Regions from separate parts of the Aminobacter sp. GW821-FHT11F06 genome, predicted to be linked through region 4. Evidence: predicted binding sites of a transcription regulator. Region 4 holds the regulator's gene; each other region holds the start of a gene.
The links. Region 4 encodes PhoB, which activates phosphate uptake and scavenging genes when phosphate is short. Its sites were predicted from a motif close to TGTCATNNANCTGTCAT; they were not measured.

Region 1 (3,209 bases), on a different contig from region 4:
GGATGACCTTGGTCAGCGTGTCGACCACGCCGCGCACCACGCCCTCGCTTGCTTCCATGCGCTGGATCGTCGGCACAGAAACCCCGGCCATTTCGGCGAGGGTCTTCTGGTCGATGCCTGCCAGCGCTCGTGCGGCGCGCATCTGTGCGGCTGTGATCACGTCAAACGTTCCCGTCTTTGTCCGCGGAATGAGCGTATCATACATTCATGGTGATGTCTCACGCATTAGTATTGATATCTAGCGCATGCCCTGGTCGGCGCCTTTGTCCTTCAGCAGGGCGCGGCTGACCAGCCAGCACAAGGTCGCCCAGGCAAAGCCCGCGCACCAGCCGGCAAGCACGTCGGAGGGCCAGTGCACGCCGAGATAGACCCGGCTGATGCCGACCATCAGCGTCGTCAGCACGGCGATCCCGAAGACGAACACCGTCGTTGGGCGCCCCGGCAGGAAGCGCGCCAGAAGCGCGGCCAGCGTCAGATAGGCCACCGCTGACAGCATCGCATGTCCGCTCGGAAAGCTCATCGTGTGCACCTCCGCCAGATGCGACACGAGGTCGGGGCGTGGCCGGTCGATGCCGAGCTTGAGCACGCTCGACAGCACCTGTCCGCCGGCGACGGCGACAAACACGAACAGTGCCAGGCCCCAGCGCCTGGTCATAGCAAGGAAAATGATGGTGATCGCGGTGATGTAGATCAGCACCGAGGCACTGCCGAGCGCGGTGACGTCGCGCATCGCATCGGCGAGCCAGGCCGGGCCGATAGGAATGTCGGGTTGGCCAGCCACCCGGAAGGCCAGCAATATGCCGGTGTCGAAGGCACGCGGCGTGGTGTCGCGGGCGATTTCGGAAAGCGCGACGAATCCCCACAGTCCGCCGGCGATGATGATGCCCGCCGCAAGCAGCGAAAATCCAATCCTGTTCCACAAAGTCTGCCGCATCGCCCTGCCGTTCGTTTGTTGCCCGTCGTTGAGGCTCTATAACCAAGGCGGATTTCCGGCGAAACTGTCATGCTGCTGTTATCTCGTCCGATTAGCGGTCTCGGCGAACCCCAAGCCGAACACCAGCCAGAGGTCAGACAATGAACCAGCACACTCCAGGCGATCACAAATTCCGCACTTCCATGCTCGAGGAGAATGACGGTCCCGGCCACAACCCGACCGACAACCGCACCATGGGCGACATCATCGCCAGGCGTTTCTCCCGCCGCGGCTTCCTGCAGGGCTCGCTCGCCGTCTCGGCCATTGCCGCAACCGTCAGCCCCATCGCCATCCTGCTCGCCGACGACGCCCGCGCGGCCACAGCGTCCGCCTTCGTTTTCGACGAGATCGAGGCAGGCATCGACGACAAGCACCATGTTGCATCAGGCTATGACGCCGACGTTCTGCTGCGCTGGGGCGACCCGATCTTCACTGATGCGCCCGAATTCGATCCGCTCAACCAGACCGCGGAAGCCCAAGCCAAGCAGTTCGGCTACAACAACGACTATGTCGGCTACATCGAGCTCGACGGCTCGTCCGAGCATGGCCTGTTGGTCGTCAACCATGAATACACCAACGAGCACCTGATGTTCCCCGGCATCGTCAAGATCGTCGAGGGCAAGGTCGATGTCGCCCCGGCTGACCAGAAGCGCGTCGACATCGAGATGGCCGCCCATGGCGGTTCGATTGTCGAGATACGCAAGGAAGGCGGCAAGTGGCAGGTCGTGCGCGACGGCAAGCTCAACCGCCGCATCACCTCCACCACCGAGATGCAGCTGACAGGCCCCGCCGCCGGCAGCGACCGCGTCAAGACCAATGCCGATGCGTCAGGCACCAAGGTGTTCGGCACCGTCAACAACTGCGCCGGTGGTGTGACGCCCTGGGGCACCTACATCATGGCCGAGGAAAACTTCCACGGCTATTTCGGCGGCGAGCTGCCGGCCGATCACCGCGAAGCTGCGAACTACAAGCGCGTCGGTGTGCCCGAAGGCACCTATGAATGGTTCAAGTTCTACGACCGCTTCGACGTCTCCAAGGAGCCGAACGAACCCAACCGCTTCGGCTGGATCGTCGAGGTCGACGTGCAGGATCCGAACTCGGTGCCGAAGAAGCGCACCGCCCTTGGCCGCTTCCGCCACGAAGGCGCTGAATCGATCGTCGCGCCCGACGGTCGGGTCGTGTTCTATCTCGGCGACGACGAGCGTTTCGACTATGTCTACAAGTTCGTCACCAAGAACAAGTTCAACCCCAACGACCGCGCCGCCAATCTCGACCTGCTCGACGAAGGCACGCTCTATGTCGCCAAGTTCGCCGAGGACGGTTCGTTCGTTTGGCTGCCGCTGGTCCAGGGCGAGGGGCCGCTGACGGCTGATGCCGGCTTCACAAGCCAGGCCGACGTGGTCATCGAGACGCGCCGCGCCGCCGACCTGCTCGGCGCCACCAAGATGGACCGGCCCGAAGACATCCAGCCCAATGCCGTCAACGGCAAGGTCTATGTCATGTTGACCAACAACACCAAGCGCAAGGCCGACCAGGTCGATGCCGCCAACCCGCGCGCCGAAAACGCCTTCGGCCACATCATCGAGCTGATCGAGGATGGCGGTGATTTCACCGCCATCAAGGGCAAGTGGGAAGTGCTGCTGAAATGCGGCGATCCCTCGGTCGCCGAAGTCGGCGCCTCCTTCTCGACCTCGACGACCCACAATGGCTGGTTCGGCATGCCCGACAACTGCGCCGTCGATTCCGCCGGCCGCCTCTGGGTCGCCACCGACGGTAACTCGCCCAAGGCCACCGGCCGCACTGACGGCCTGTGGGCGGTCGACACCGAAGGCGAGGCGAGGGCCACCTCAAAACTGTTCTTCCGCGTGCCGGTCGGTGCCGAGATGTGCGGCCCGCTCTTCACGCCCGACGACCAGACCGCCTTCGTCGCCGTCCAGCATCCGGGCGATGGCGGCGAGGATTGGGAAGGTTTCGGCCGTCCGTCCTACTATGAGGACCTGTCGACGCGTTGGCCCGACTTCAAGCCCGACATGCCGGTTCGCCCGGCTGTCGTTGCCATCACCAGGCAGGGCGGCGGCAAGATCGCCGTCTGATCGAAGCGCAAGAAAAACGGCCGGCGGGTTCTCCCGCCGGCCGTTTTTCGTTCACCCACCGGACGAAAGTCTGAGGGCTTGTCGACCGAAGCCCAATTCAACAACTGCCGTCGTGCCCCTATGATCCCTTCAACGAGGAGGAA
Region 2 (3,209 bases), on a different contig from region 4:
GGCTATTCCGGCGGCATATCCACCGACGCGCTCGATCTGGTTGCGCCGGCGATTGAGCGTCGCCTCCACTGACTTGAGCCAAAAGAAAGGGCGGCAGGATCGCTCCAGCCGCCCTCGTGCCTCGTTGAAAGCTCAAAGTGTGATGCGGTATTTCGCAAAACCCTCGGCGCCATCGCCCGCCGGCTCGATCTTGACCGCCTTGACCTCTGCTATGTGATCCTTGGCCTTTGGACCGGTCTCGAAGATCACCGATGCGCCCTCAACCGGGGCAAACGACCAGTTGGCATCGGCGGTCGGGTTGATCGTGCCCTGATCGACAATGTAGCGCACGATCACGTCGCGGTTTGTATCGGGTGCTTCGAACACCAGCTTGGAGGCGTTGATCTCGGGGAAGTTGCCACCGCCACCAGCCCGGTAATTGTTCGTTGCAACGACGAACTTCGCCGCCGGATCGATTGGCTTGCCCTCGAACATCAGGTCGACGATGCGGTTCGAGCTCGCGTTCAGCACGGCGCCCTTGGGGTCGTATTTCGGCGGTTGCGCCAGATCGATCTTGTAGGTCACCCCGTCGATGACGTCGAAATTGTAGGACGGGAAATCGAGATTGATCAGCGCCTGGTCGGCCTTGCCGGGCTCGACCTTGTTGAAGATGCCGGCCGACATCTCCAGCCATTCCTTGACCTGCGCGCCAGTGATCGCCACCGCCTGCACCGTATTGGGGTAGAGATAAAGATCGGCGACGTTCTTGATCGCCACGGCACCCGCCGGAACGTCGGTGTAGTAATCCGGACCGCCGCGCCCACCCGACTTGAAGGGAGCCGCAGCCGAAAGCACAGGCAGATCCTTGTACTCCGTGTCCTTGAGCATGTCCTTGATGTACCAGATCTGCGCCTGGCTCACGATCTGCACCGACGGATCGTCGGCAACGAGCGCGAAATAGGAGTAGAGCGGCGCCGAGGTCTTGCCGACCGGAGTGCGGACATAAGCGAGCGTCGCCTCGTGCTCCTCCTTGGCGGCCGCCTCGACCTCGGGCTTGCTCTCGACAGTCGGCACCACCTTCTTGTCGACGCGCTTGGAGATCGGACGCGCCTCGCTGGTCGAGCTGATGACCTTCCAGGCATTGCCGTCGCGCTCGAGCAGCAGGTCGATCAGGCCGAGATGCGAGCCCCAGAAGCCTCCCATCACGCCCGGCTTGCCGTTGATCGTGCCCTTCGCGTTGTCGACACCGTCGACCTTGTCGAATTTCGGCCCGGGGAAGTCGAGATGGCTGTGGCCGGTGACGATCGCGTCGATGCCATCGACCCCGGCAAGCAGAATGGAGGCGTTTTCAAGGTTTTCCGCAGCTTGCGGCGTGCCCATGCCGGAATGCGAGAGCGCAATGACGATATCGGCGCCCTGTTCCCTGATCTGCGGCACCCAGGCTTGAGCTGCCTTGACGATGTCGCGGGTCATCGCCTTGCCATGCAGGTGCCTGGAATCCCAGGTCATCACCTGCGGCGGCACGAAACCGATCAGACCGATGCGGATCGGATGTTCGGCACCCGAGCCATCCTTCACTTGTCTGTCGAGGATCACGTAAGGCTTGAGAAACAGCTCGTCCTTGGTCGCGTCGGCGGCCAGTCCGCCCTTGGTCAAATTGGAGCAGACGACCGGGAAATTGGCGCCGTTGAGCACCTTGAACATGTAGTCGAGCCCGTAATTGAACTCGTGGTTGCCGAGCGTCGAGCAATCATAGCCCAGCGTGTTCATCGCCTTGATGATCGGGTGGACGTCGCCGTCCTTCATGCCGCGCTGATAGGCCATGTAGTCGCCCATCGGGTTGCCCTGCAGGAAGTCGCCATTGTCGACCAGGATCGAGTTGGTAGCTTCAGTGCGGATGGCGTCGATGATCGAGGCTGTGCGGGCAACACCCATCGTGTCGTTCGGCTTGTCGGCGTAATAATCATAGGGAAAGACGTGCACGTGCAGGTCGGTGGTTTCCATGATGCGCAGATGGGCCTGATTGGCCTGGGCGCGCGCCGAAAACGGGTGCAGCATCACAAGCGCACTCGCCGCGGCCGATCCGGCAAGAAAGGAACGACGAGACATAGGGTGAACCATGTTGGACATTTTCATTCTCCAGGAAATGAACTGACAGTATTTAGCCGGCGTCCCAAAGATCAAATGTCGCGCCAAAATCCGCGCGAGTCCAGCCGACTCGCATGACAGCCGCGCGACAGCCTGTGGGCAAAGAATTGGTCCAGGCGCTTTGCGACCTGTTCGGCCAGCGCGATGTCGCCCGTTGACCACAGGCAGCCAGCATGCAGGACTAGACTTGACGGTGCTCGAAACCTCAAAAAAGGTGCGACATGGGCGATCTCGACGACGAAGAACCCGCGCAATACGCCTCGCCGCCGTGTTTCATGCATGAGCTTGATCCGGAATTCCGCGCGGCACCCGCGCCGGAATGGCCGGAAGTCAGGCGCTGGCGCAAGGCCGAGCGCGCAAGGCTGATCGAAGCCCGCCTCGCCATCCCCGCCGACGCACGCACCGCCATGGCCGGCCTGATCGCGCAAGGGCTCGACCAGGCCATCGGCGATGTGGCGGGCAAGATGGTCAGTCTGTACTGGCCGTTCCGCGGCGAGCCGGACGTGCGGCCATGGCTGGCATCGGTCAACGCGCGAGACGGCAAGTCGGCGCTGCCTATCGCGATCGAACTGGGACGACCACTGATCTTCCGCGCCTACGCACCAGGCGACAAGCTCGAACGAGGCGTGTGGAACATACCAGTCCCGGTCGCCGGCCCCGAAGTGATCCCGGATATCGTCATCGCCCCGCTCGTTGGCTTCGACGCTACCGGCTACAGGCTCGGCTATGGCGGTGGTTTCTTCGACCGAACCCTTGCCGCGCTGCCGAAAAAGGCCCTGGTCATCGGCATAGGCTACGAGATCGCGCGTATTCCGACGATCTTTCCGCAGCCGCACGACATTCCAATGGACAAAATCGTTACCGAGGCAGGCATCATCCGCTGAAGCCGCGCCTTCGGGCAGTCAGAGCAGATCCGGCCGTATCCCCATGACCGTGCGATCGACAATCTCGCGCAGGGCGAATGAGGAGTTGATCTTGGTGACGTGCGGCATCGCCGAGAGCCATTCCTTGTGGATACGCTCGTAGTCGGGCAGGTCGCGCGCGGCGATGCGCAGGATATAGTCGTACTCACCCGACATGAG
Region 3 (3,209 bases), on a different contig from region 4:
CGGCCTCTACAACCGGCCCTGGTCGGACCAGCCGGGCGGGGTCCAGCCATAGAGCCAGTCCATGTCGGCGGCGAGGCTTTCGGGTGACTTGAGTTTGAGGAACAGGTTGCGCGCCACTGCCACCGGCCCGTTGGCATGCCAGGCGAAGCGGTTCAGCGCGCCGCGCCGTGCCACTTTGCGCACGCGTGACTTGCGCTCCATTTCCCACCGCGACAGTGCGTCGGCCGTCTGTGGACCTGCCACAAACGCGTCCGCCAGCGTGTAGGCGTCCTCGATCGCCATCGCCGCTCCCTGGGCGGCGAAGGGCGTCATGGCGTGTGCTGCATCTCCGATCAGCGCGATACCGCTCGCTGCGGTCCAGGGGCGGGCCTGGTCGACTGTATGCAGCGGCCAGACCGTCCACGGCCCGGCTTCGTCGATGAGCCTGGAGAGTGGAGGAGCGGTGCCGCGCATGGCGCGCTTCAACGCACCGGCGTCGGTCTCGCCCGACCATTGCTCGGCGATCGAATTGCCCGGCGTGAAGGCGGCGAGGTTGATCGCGGTGCCGGCGCGGATCGGGTAGGCGACGAGATGGAAGCCCGGGTGAAGAAAGGTCGTCACCATTGCCGGCGAGCTCAAGGCGGCAAAATAGCGGCCGACATCACCGTCGGCGGAGAGGGTCGTGCGCCATGCAAGTTCGCCGGAAAAGCGGCTCTTCTCGTTCGGGCCGACCAGCCGCCGGCTGGCCGACCAGACGCCGTCTGCAGCGACAAACAAAACAGCCTCGACATTGGAGGCGACGCCGCCTTGCATGACCGCTACCCTGATGCCGTCAGCCTGTGCCTCGACATCGGTGACCTCGGAACTGGTGGTGACCTCGATCAGCGGGCTTTCCGCGACCCGTGCGAGCAACGCATTTTGAAGGTCGGAGCGATGAGCAACGAGGTAAGGGGCTTTCCAGCGCCGCTCAGCCGCGGCTCCCAGCGGAACGCGCGCGCGTTCTCCCAAGGTTGCAGCGTCGCGCAGCACGATCGCTTCCGGCCGCACGGTTGAGGCGCTGAGCAGATCGAGCACGCCAAGACGGTCGAGGATGCGGGTGGCGTTGGGAGAAATCTGGAGTCCGGCACCGACTTCTTCAAGCACCGGAGCGCGTTCATGGACGCGAACGCCAAAGCCGTGCCTTGCGAAGGCGAGCGCCGCAGTGAGCCCGGCGATGCCGGCCCCTGCGATCACGATCTGCCGCGATTGCATGACCGCGGCTTTGTCGTCAGGCTGCGCGGTCGACGACGTACAGGCAGCCTGACGGCTGTGTCTCGGTCGCCTTCAGCTTGGACGAGTAGCGATAGAGCGTCGAGCAATAGGGGCAGACCTTTTCGGCGTCCGCGCCCATGTCGAGGAACACATGCGGATGGTCGAAGGGCGGGTTGGCGCCCACGCACATGAATTCCTTGACGCCGATCTCGATCACGGCATGTCCAGCATCGTTCTGGAAGTGGGGGATGGAGCCGCCGGCCATGGTGTTTTTCCCTTCTGAGGAACTTCGCGCATGAATGCCACGGCGCCTTTGCACGTCCAAGGGATTTGCGACGCCGTTATCGGAAGCGTTTGTATCATAAGCGGCAGGTTTGCAAGATGCTGAAATGAAACTGTCGCAATTGCCTGTCAGAGGATAAGTTGAGCCGGATAAGCGGCGGAACGCTGCGGTGGGGAAGGGTTGCATATGAATCAGTTGAGGCCGGTACATACCGATTTCGTCAACGACAAGTCGCCGACCGATGCGGTAGGCGGCAACCCCGATCGCTTTGTCAATCGCGAGTTCTCCTGGCTGCAGTTCAACAGGCGGGTGCTCGAACAGGCACAAAACCCGAACCACCCGCTACTCGAGCGCGTGCGCTTCCTGTCGATTTCGGCCGGCAATCTCGACGAGTTCTTCATGGTCCGCGTCGCTGGCCTTGCCGGGCAGGTGCGCGAGGGGATCACCATTCGCAGCCCCGATGGCCGCACGCCGGAGCAACAGCTCGAACAGCTGCTGCTCGAGGTCGAACGCCTCCAGGAGGACCAGCAGAAGAGCCTGTCGAGCCTGATGGAGCTGCTCAAGCTCGAAGGTATCGAGAGCATCTCGGCGACCGACCTTGCCAAGGATGAGAAGAAGTGGCTCGAAGACCACTTCATGGAGCAGATCTTCCCGGTCCTGACGCCGCTGTCGATCGACCCGGCGCATCCTTTCCCGTTCATCCCCAATCTCGGATTTTCCATCGCGCTACAGCTGCGCCACCGCAAGAATAGTGAGGAAATGACGGCCTTGCTGCGCCTGCCGGTGGCCCTGCGCCGCTACATCAGGCTGCCGGATCGCAAACGCACGGTGCGCTTCATCCCGATCGAGGAGACCGTGAGTCTGTTCATCGGCAAGCTCTTCCCCGGCTACGAGGTCAAGGGCTCAGGCACGTTCCAGATCATCCGCGACAGCGACATCGAGGTCGAGGAAGAATCCGAAGACCTGGTGCGGCTGTTTGAGACCGCACTCAAGCGCCGGCGGCGTGGGTCGGTGGTCCGAATCGAGTTCGACAGCCAGATGCCGGCGGCATTGCGCGAATTTGTTGCCGGCGAGCTTGGCGTTGCGGCGAACCGCGTCAGCATTCTGAGTGGGCCTCTGGCCATCAACCAGATTTCCGAAATCGTCGCAGTCCCGCGCGACGACCTGAAGTTCCCGCCGTTCAATCCGCGTTTCCCCGAGCGTATCCGCGAACACCGCGGCGACTGCTTCGCGGCGATCCGGGAGAAGGACTTCGTCGTCCACCACCCTTACGAATCCTTCGATGTCGTCGTGCAGTTCCTGCGCCAGGCGGCGATCGATCCGGAAGTGGTGGCGATCAAGCAGACACTTTACCGGACGTCCAACGACAGCCCGATCGTGCGCGCGCTGGTCGACGCCGCCGAAGCCGGTAAGTCGGTGACGGCACTTGTCGAACTCAAGGCCCGCTTCGACGAAGAAGCCAATATCCGCTGGGCGCGCGACCTCGAACGTGCCGGCGTGCAGGTCGTGTTCGGTTTCCTCGAACTCAAGACGCACGCCAAGATGTCGCTCGTGGTTCGCCGCGAGGACGGGCGCTTGCGCAACTACGTCCATCTCGGCACCGGCAACTACCACCCGATCACCGCGCGCATCTACACCGACCTGTCGTTCTTCACGACCGATTCGGCGATTGCGCGCGACGTGGCGCAGATCTTCA
Region 4 (3,209 bases):
CTCGGCTATCTCGTCGAGGAAGGCGCTACCGACAAGATGTTCACCAATCCCGACGACAAGCGGACGCAGGACTACATCACCGGCCGCTTCGGCTGAGTGGACGTTTTCGCCGCCGTATACGAGACGAGGAATAAATCATGGGCGAACATACAGTCCGGTCCTTCGACGAAGAACTCCAGCATGTCGACCAGCTCATCCGTGACATGGGCGATCTCGGCGGCTCGATGGTTGCCGGTGCCATCCGCGCACTGTTGTCGTCCGACCAGGCGCTGGCGCAAAGCGTTGTCGCCGACGACACGATCATGGACGCCAAGCAGCGCGAACTCGACAACAGCGCGATTACGCTGATCGCCAAGCGCCAGCCGATGGCCCAGGATCTGCGCGCCGTGGTCGGCGCCATCCGCATGGCGGGCGATCTCGAACGCATCGGCGATCTTGCCAAGAACATCGCCAAGCGTGTCGGCGCCGTCGGCCAGTCGCCGACGCCACGCAATCTTTCGCATTCGATCGATGCCATGGCACAGCTGGTGCTCGACCAGGTGCGGGGCGTCGTCGATCTTTATGTCGCGCGCCAGGCCGAGGGCCTGAAGAACCTGCGCGCCGACGACCAGAAGATCGACATCCAGTACAACGCCGTGTTCCGCGAGCTTTTGACCTACATGATGGAAGATCCGCGCAACATCACTGCCTGCACGCATCTGCTGTTCTGCGCCAAGAACCTGGAGCGCATTGGAGACCATGTCACCAATATCGCCGAGAACGCCTATTTCGTGGTCACCGGCACGCAGCTGCCGCTCCACCGGCCGAAGGTTGAAGAAACCACGTCGCCGGTTTCGGCCACCTGAACTCCAACATGAAGGACAGCCGATGATCGCCCCCAAGATCATGGTCGTCGAGGACGAAGAGCCGCTGGGCGTGCTGCTTCGCTACAACCTCGAGTCCGAAGGCTATCAGGTCGAAGTCGTCACGCGTGGCGACGAGGCCGAAATACGGCTCCAGGAAAACGTGCCGGACCTTCTGGTGCTCGACTGGATGGTGCCGGCCCTCTCCGGCATCGAACTATGCCGCAGGCTGAGGATGCGGCCCGACACCGAACGCCTGCCGATCATCATGCTGACGGCGCGTGGCGAAGAGAGCGACCGCGTGCGTGGGCTTTCGACCGGTGCCGACGACTATCTGGTCAAGCCGTTCTCGACGCCGGAGTTCATGGCGCGGGTCAAGGCTTTGCTGCGCCGGGCCAAGCCCGAAGTGCTGTCGTCGATCCTCAAGGTCGGCGACATCATGCTCGACCGCGAGTCGCACCGCGTCTACCGCAAGAAGAGCGAGATCAAGCTCGGGCCGACCGAATTTAGGCTGCTTGAGTTCATGATGCGGCATCCCGGCCGGGTGTTTTCGCGCAGCCAGTTGCTCGACAATGTCTGGGGCGAGACGATCTACATCGACGAACGCACAGTGGACGTGCATGTCGGGCGCCTGCGCAAGGCGGTCAACACCGGCCGCATGCCCGACGTGATCCGCACCATCCGCGGCGCCGGCTACGCCATCCGCGAGGATTAGGCGACATCCGCCCCGGCACTGCGCGGGGTCGTGCCGGCGGCGAAGATCTCCTGATCGACGTAAAGCAGCGCGCGCATCATGCAGCCCAGGCGGATGAGCGGGATTTCGTTCGGCTCGGTGTCGAAGGAAATCGCCTTCGAATGCAGCCCGCCCGCCGTCTTGGCGATGGCGGCGCGAACGTGTGGCTCCATCAGGTCGAAGGCGGCAGCGCCGACACCGACGAAGGCGAGCGGTGCCGGGTCGATCAGCGCGAACATCGAGCCCAGGCCGAAGCCGATGGCTTCGCCGGCCTTGCGGAACGCTTCGCGCTCGGGACCGTCATGGTCGCGGGCGGCGTCGGCGAGGGCGGTGATGTCCTCGTCGGAGAGATCGGCGAGCGGCTCGGCATTTTCATCGCCCAAACGGGCATTGCGCCAGATCGCATAGTTGCCGGCATAGGCCTCGACACAGCCGCGCCGGCCGCAGCGGCAGAGCGCGCCGTCGGGGCGGTGGATCATGTGGCCGAACTCGCCGCCGGATGAATGCGTGCCGGTGAACAATTCACCCTTCAGCACCAGTCCCATGCCAATGCCATGGGAAAGCAGGATGGCGATGAAGTCGTCGCGGTAGCGGACCGGGTCGCGCCAGCGCAAGGCCTCGGCGATCATGTTGCAGTCGTTTTCGACCGTCACCGGCACGCCGAACTCCTGTTCGAGCCGGTCGGCGAAGGGAATGTCGTCATGCGGGGTGATCGGCGACCATAGCAGCTTGCGCGAGCCGGAATCGGTGATGCCCTGGACGGCGAGCGCGATGCGCAGCACCGGGCCGTAGGTTGTTTCGATGCGATCCATCAGGCCCCGGATCATGGTGACGCATTCGTCGATCAATGCGTGCGCCGGCATCCGCTGGGTGACGAGACGGCGGCTGTCTTCGACGATGGTGTTGCCGGCATAATCGATGATGGCAGCCGACAGGCTGTTGAGGGACAGCACGACGGCGACGATCGACGCAGCCTTGGGGTCGACGGCGAGGGCGACCTGCGGCCGGCCGCGCTTCATTGCGGTCTGTTCATTGCCCTTGGCTTCGGCAAGGATGCCCTCGGCGATGAGATCGGAGGAAATCGTCGATATGGTGGAGTGGCTGAGGCCCGTTGTGGCGGCAATTTCGGTGCGCGAAGGCTGGCTGGCGCGACGAACTGCCGATATGACCATGGCGCGGTTGCGCCGCCTCAGATCGTCGTGACGTATGCCGACCGACATGTGCTTGTCTTCCTCCCGGCGAAGCGCTGCCTTCTTAAGCGGCAGTCCCTTACGCGCCTAGCCATTTTGGCAGAGCCGACACCAAAAGTCTTTATTTATTTCGAGCTCCGAAAAAATTAGGAAGGCCTTGCGAAACCATGTTGACAGCGGCTGGCCGTTGAGTCACTATTTTTTCGAGGCTCGAAAAAAAGAGCTTCTCCATGGGCTATCGCGAAGTAGGCGCGCCCGTTGGGCGCAGGGAGGAAATAATGAAAAAGTTTACCACCGCCATCCTGGCGGGTGTTGCCATGACGCTGTCGCTTTCGGCAGTGGCTTCGGCAAAGGATAAGGTCATCGGCGTGTCGTGGTCGAACTTCCAGGAAGAACGCTGGAAGACCGACGAAGCCGCCATGAAGGCCGCTATCGAGGCTGCTG

Region 1: AC1RTB_RS06155 (PhoX family protein) is a predicted target of PhoB. The motif match lies at 1,000-1,016, and genes of this name have one in related genera.
Region 2: AC1RTB_RS24535 (bifunctional 2',3'-cyclic-nucleotide 2'-phosphodiesterase/3'-nucleotidase) is a predicted target of PhoB. The motif match lies at 2,202-2,218, and genes of this name have one in related genera.
Region 3: AC1RTB_RS04035 (RNA degradosome polyphosphate kinase) is a predicted target of PhoB. The motif match lies at 1,616-1,632, and genes of this name have one in related genera.

Annotation. Positions count from the first base shown of each region.
Region 1 is NZ_JBXARL010000002.1:354,671-357,879, reverse strand. It holds gene AC1RTB_RS06165 (helix-turn-helix domain-containing protein) at 1-160, opposite strand, end outside; gene AC1RTB_RS06160 (phosphatase PAP2 family protein) at 239-934, opposite strand; gene AC1RTB_RS06155 (PhoX family protein) at 1,075-3,066, shown strand.
Region 2 is NZ_JBXARL010000013.1:72,425-75,633, reverse strand. It holds gene AC1RTB_RS24540 (glycerophosphodiester phosphodiesterase family protein) at 1-72, shown strand, start outside; gene AC1RTB_RS24535 (bifunctional 2',3'-cyclic-nucleotide 2'-phosphodiesterase/3'-nucleotidase) at 133-2,109, opposite strand; gene AC1RTB_RS24530 (5-formyltetrahydrofolate cyclo-ligase) at 2,349-3,011, shown strand; gene AC1RTB_RS24525 (Lrp/AsnC family transcriptional regulator) at 3,030-3,209, opposite strand, start outside.
Region 3 is NZ_JBXARL010000001.1:826,492-829,700, reverse strand. It holds gene AC1RTB_RS04050 (TIGR02117 family protein) at 1-52, shown strand, start outside; gene AC1RTB_RS04045 (FAD-dependent monooxygenase) at 7-1,230, opposite strand; gene AC1RTB_RS04040 (zinc-finger domain-containing protein) at 1,247-1,495, opposite strand; gene AC1RTB_RS04035 (RNA degradosome polyphosphate kinase) at 1,700-3,209, shown strand, end outside.
Region 4 is NZ_JBXARL010000006.1:107,774-110,982, reverse strand. It holds gene pstB (phosphate ABC transporter ATP-binding protein PstB) at 1-96, shown strand, start outside; gene phoU (phosphate signaling complex protein PhoU) at 138-845, shown strand; gene phoB (phosphate regulon transcriptional regulator PhoB) at 868-1,557, shown strand; gene AC1RTB_RS15925 (ROK family protein) at 1,554-2,795, opposite strand; gene xylF (D-xylose ABC transporter substrate-binding protein) at 3,044-3,209, shown strand, end outside.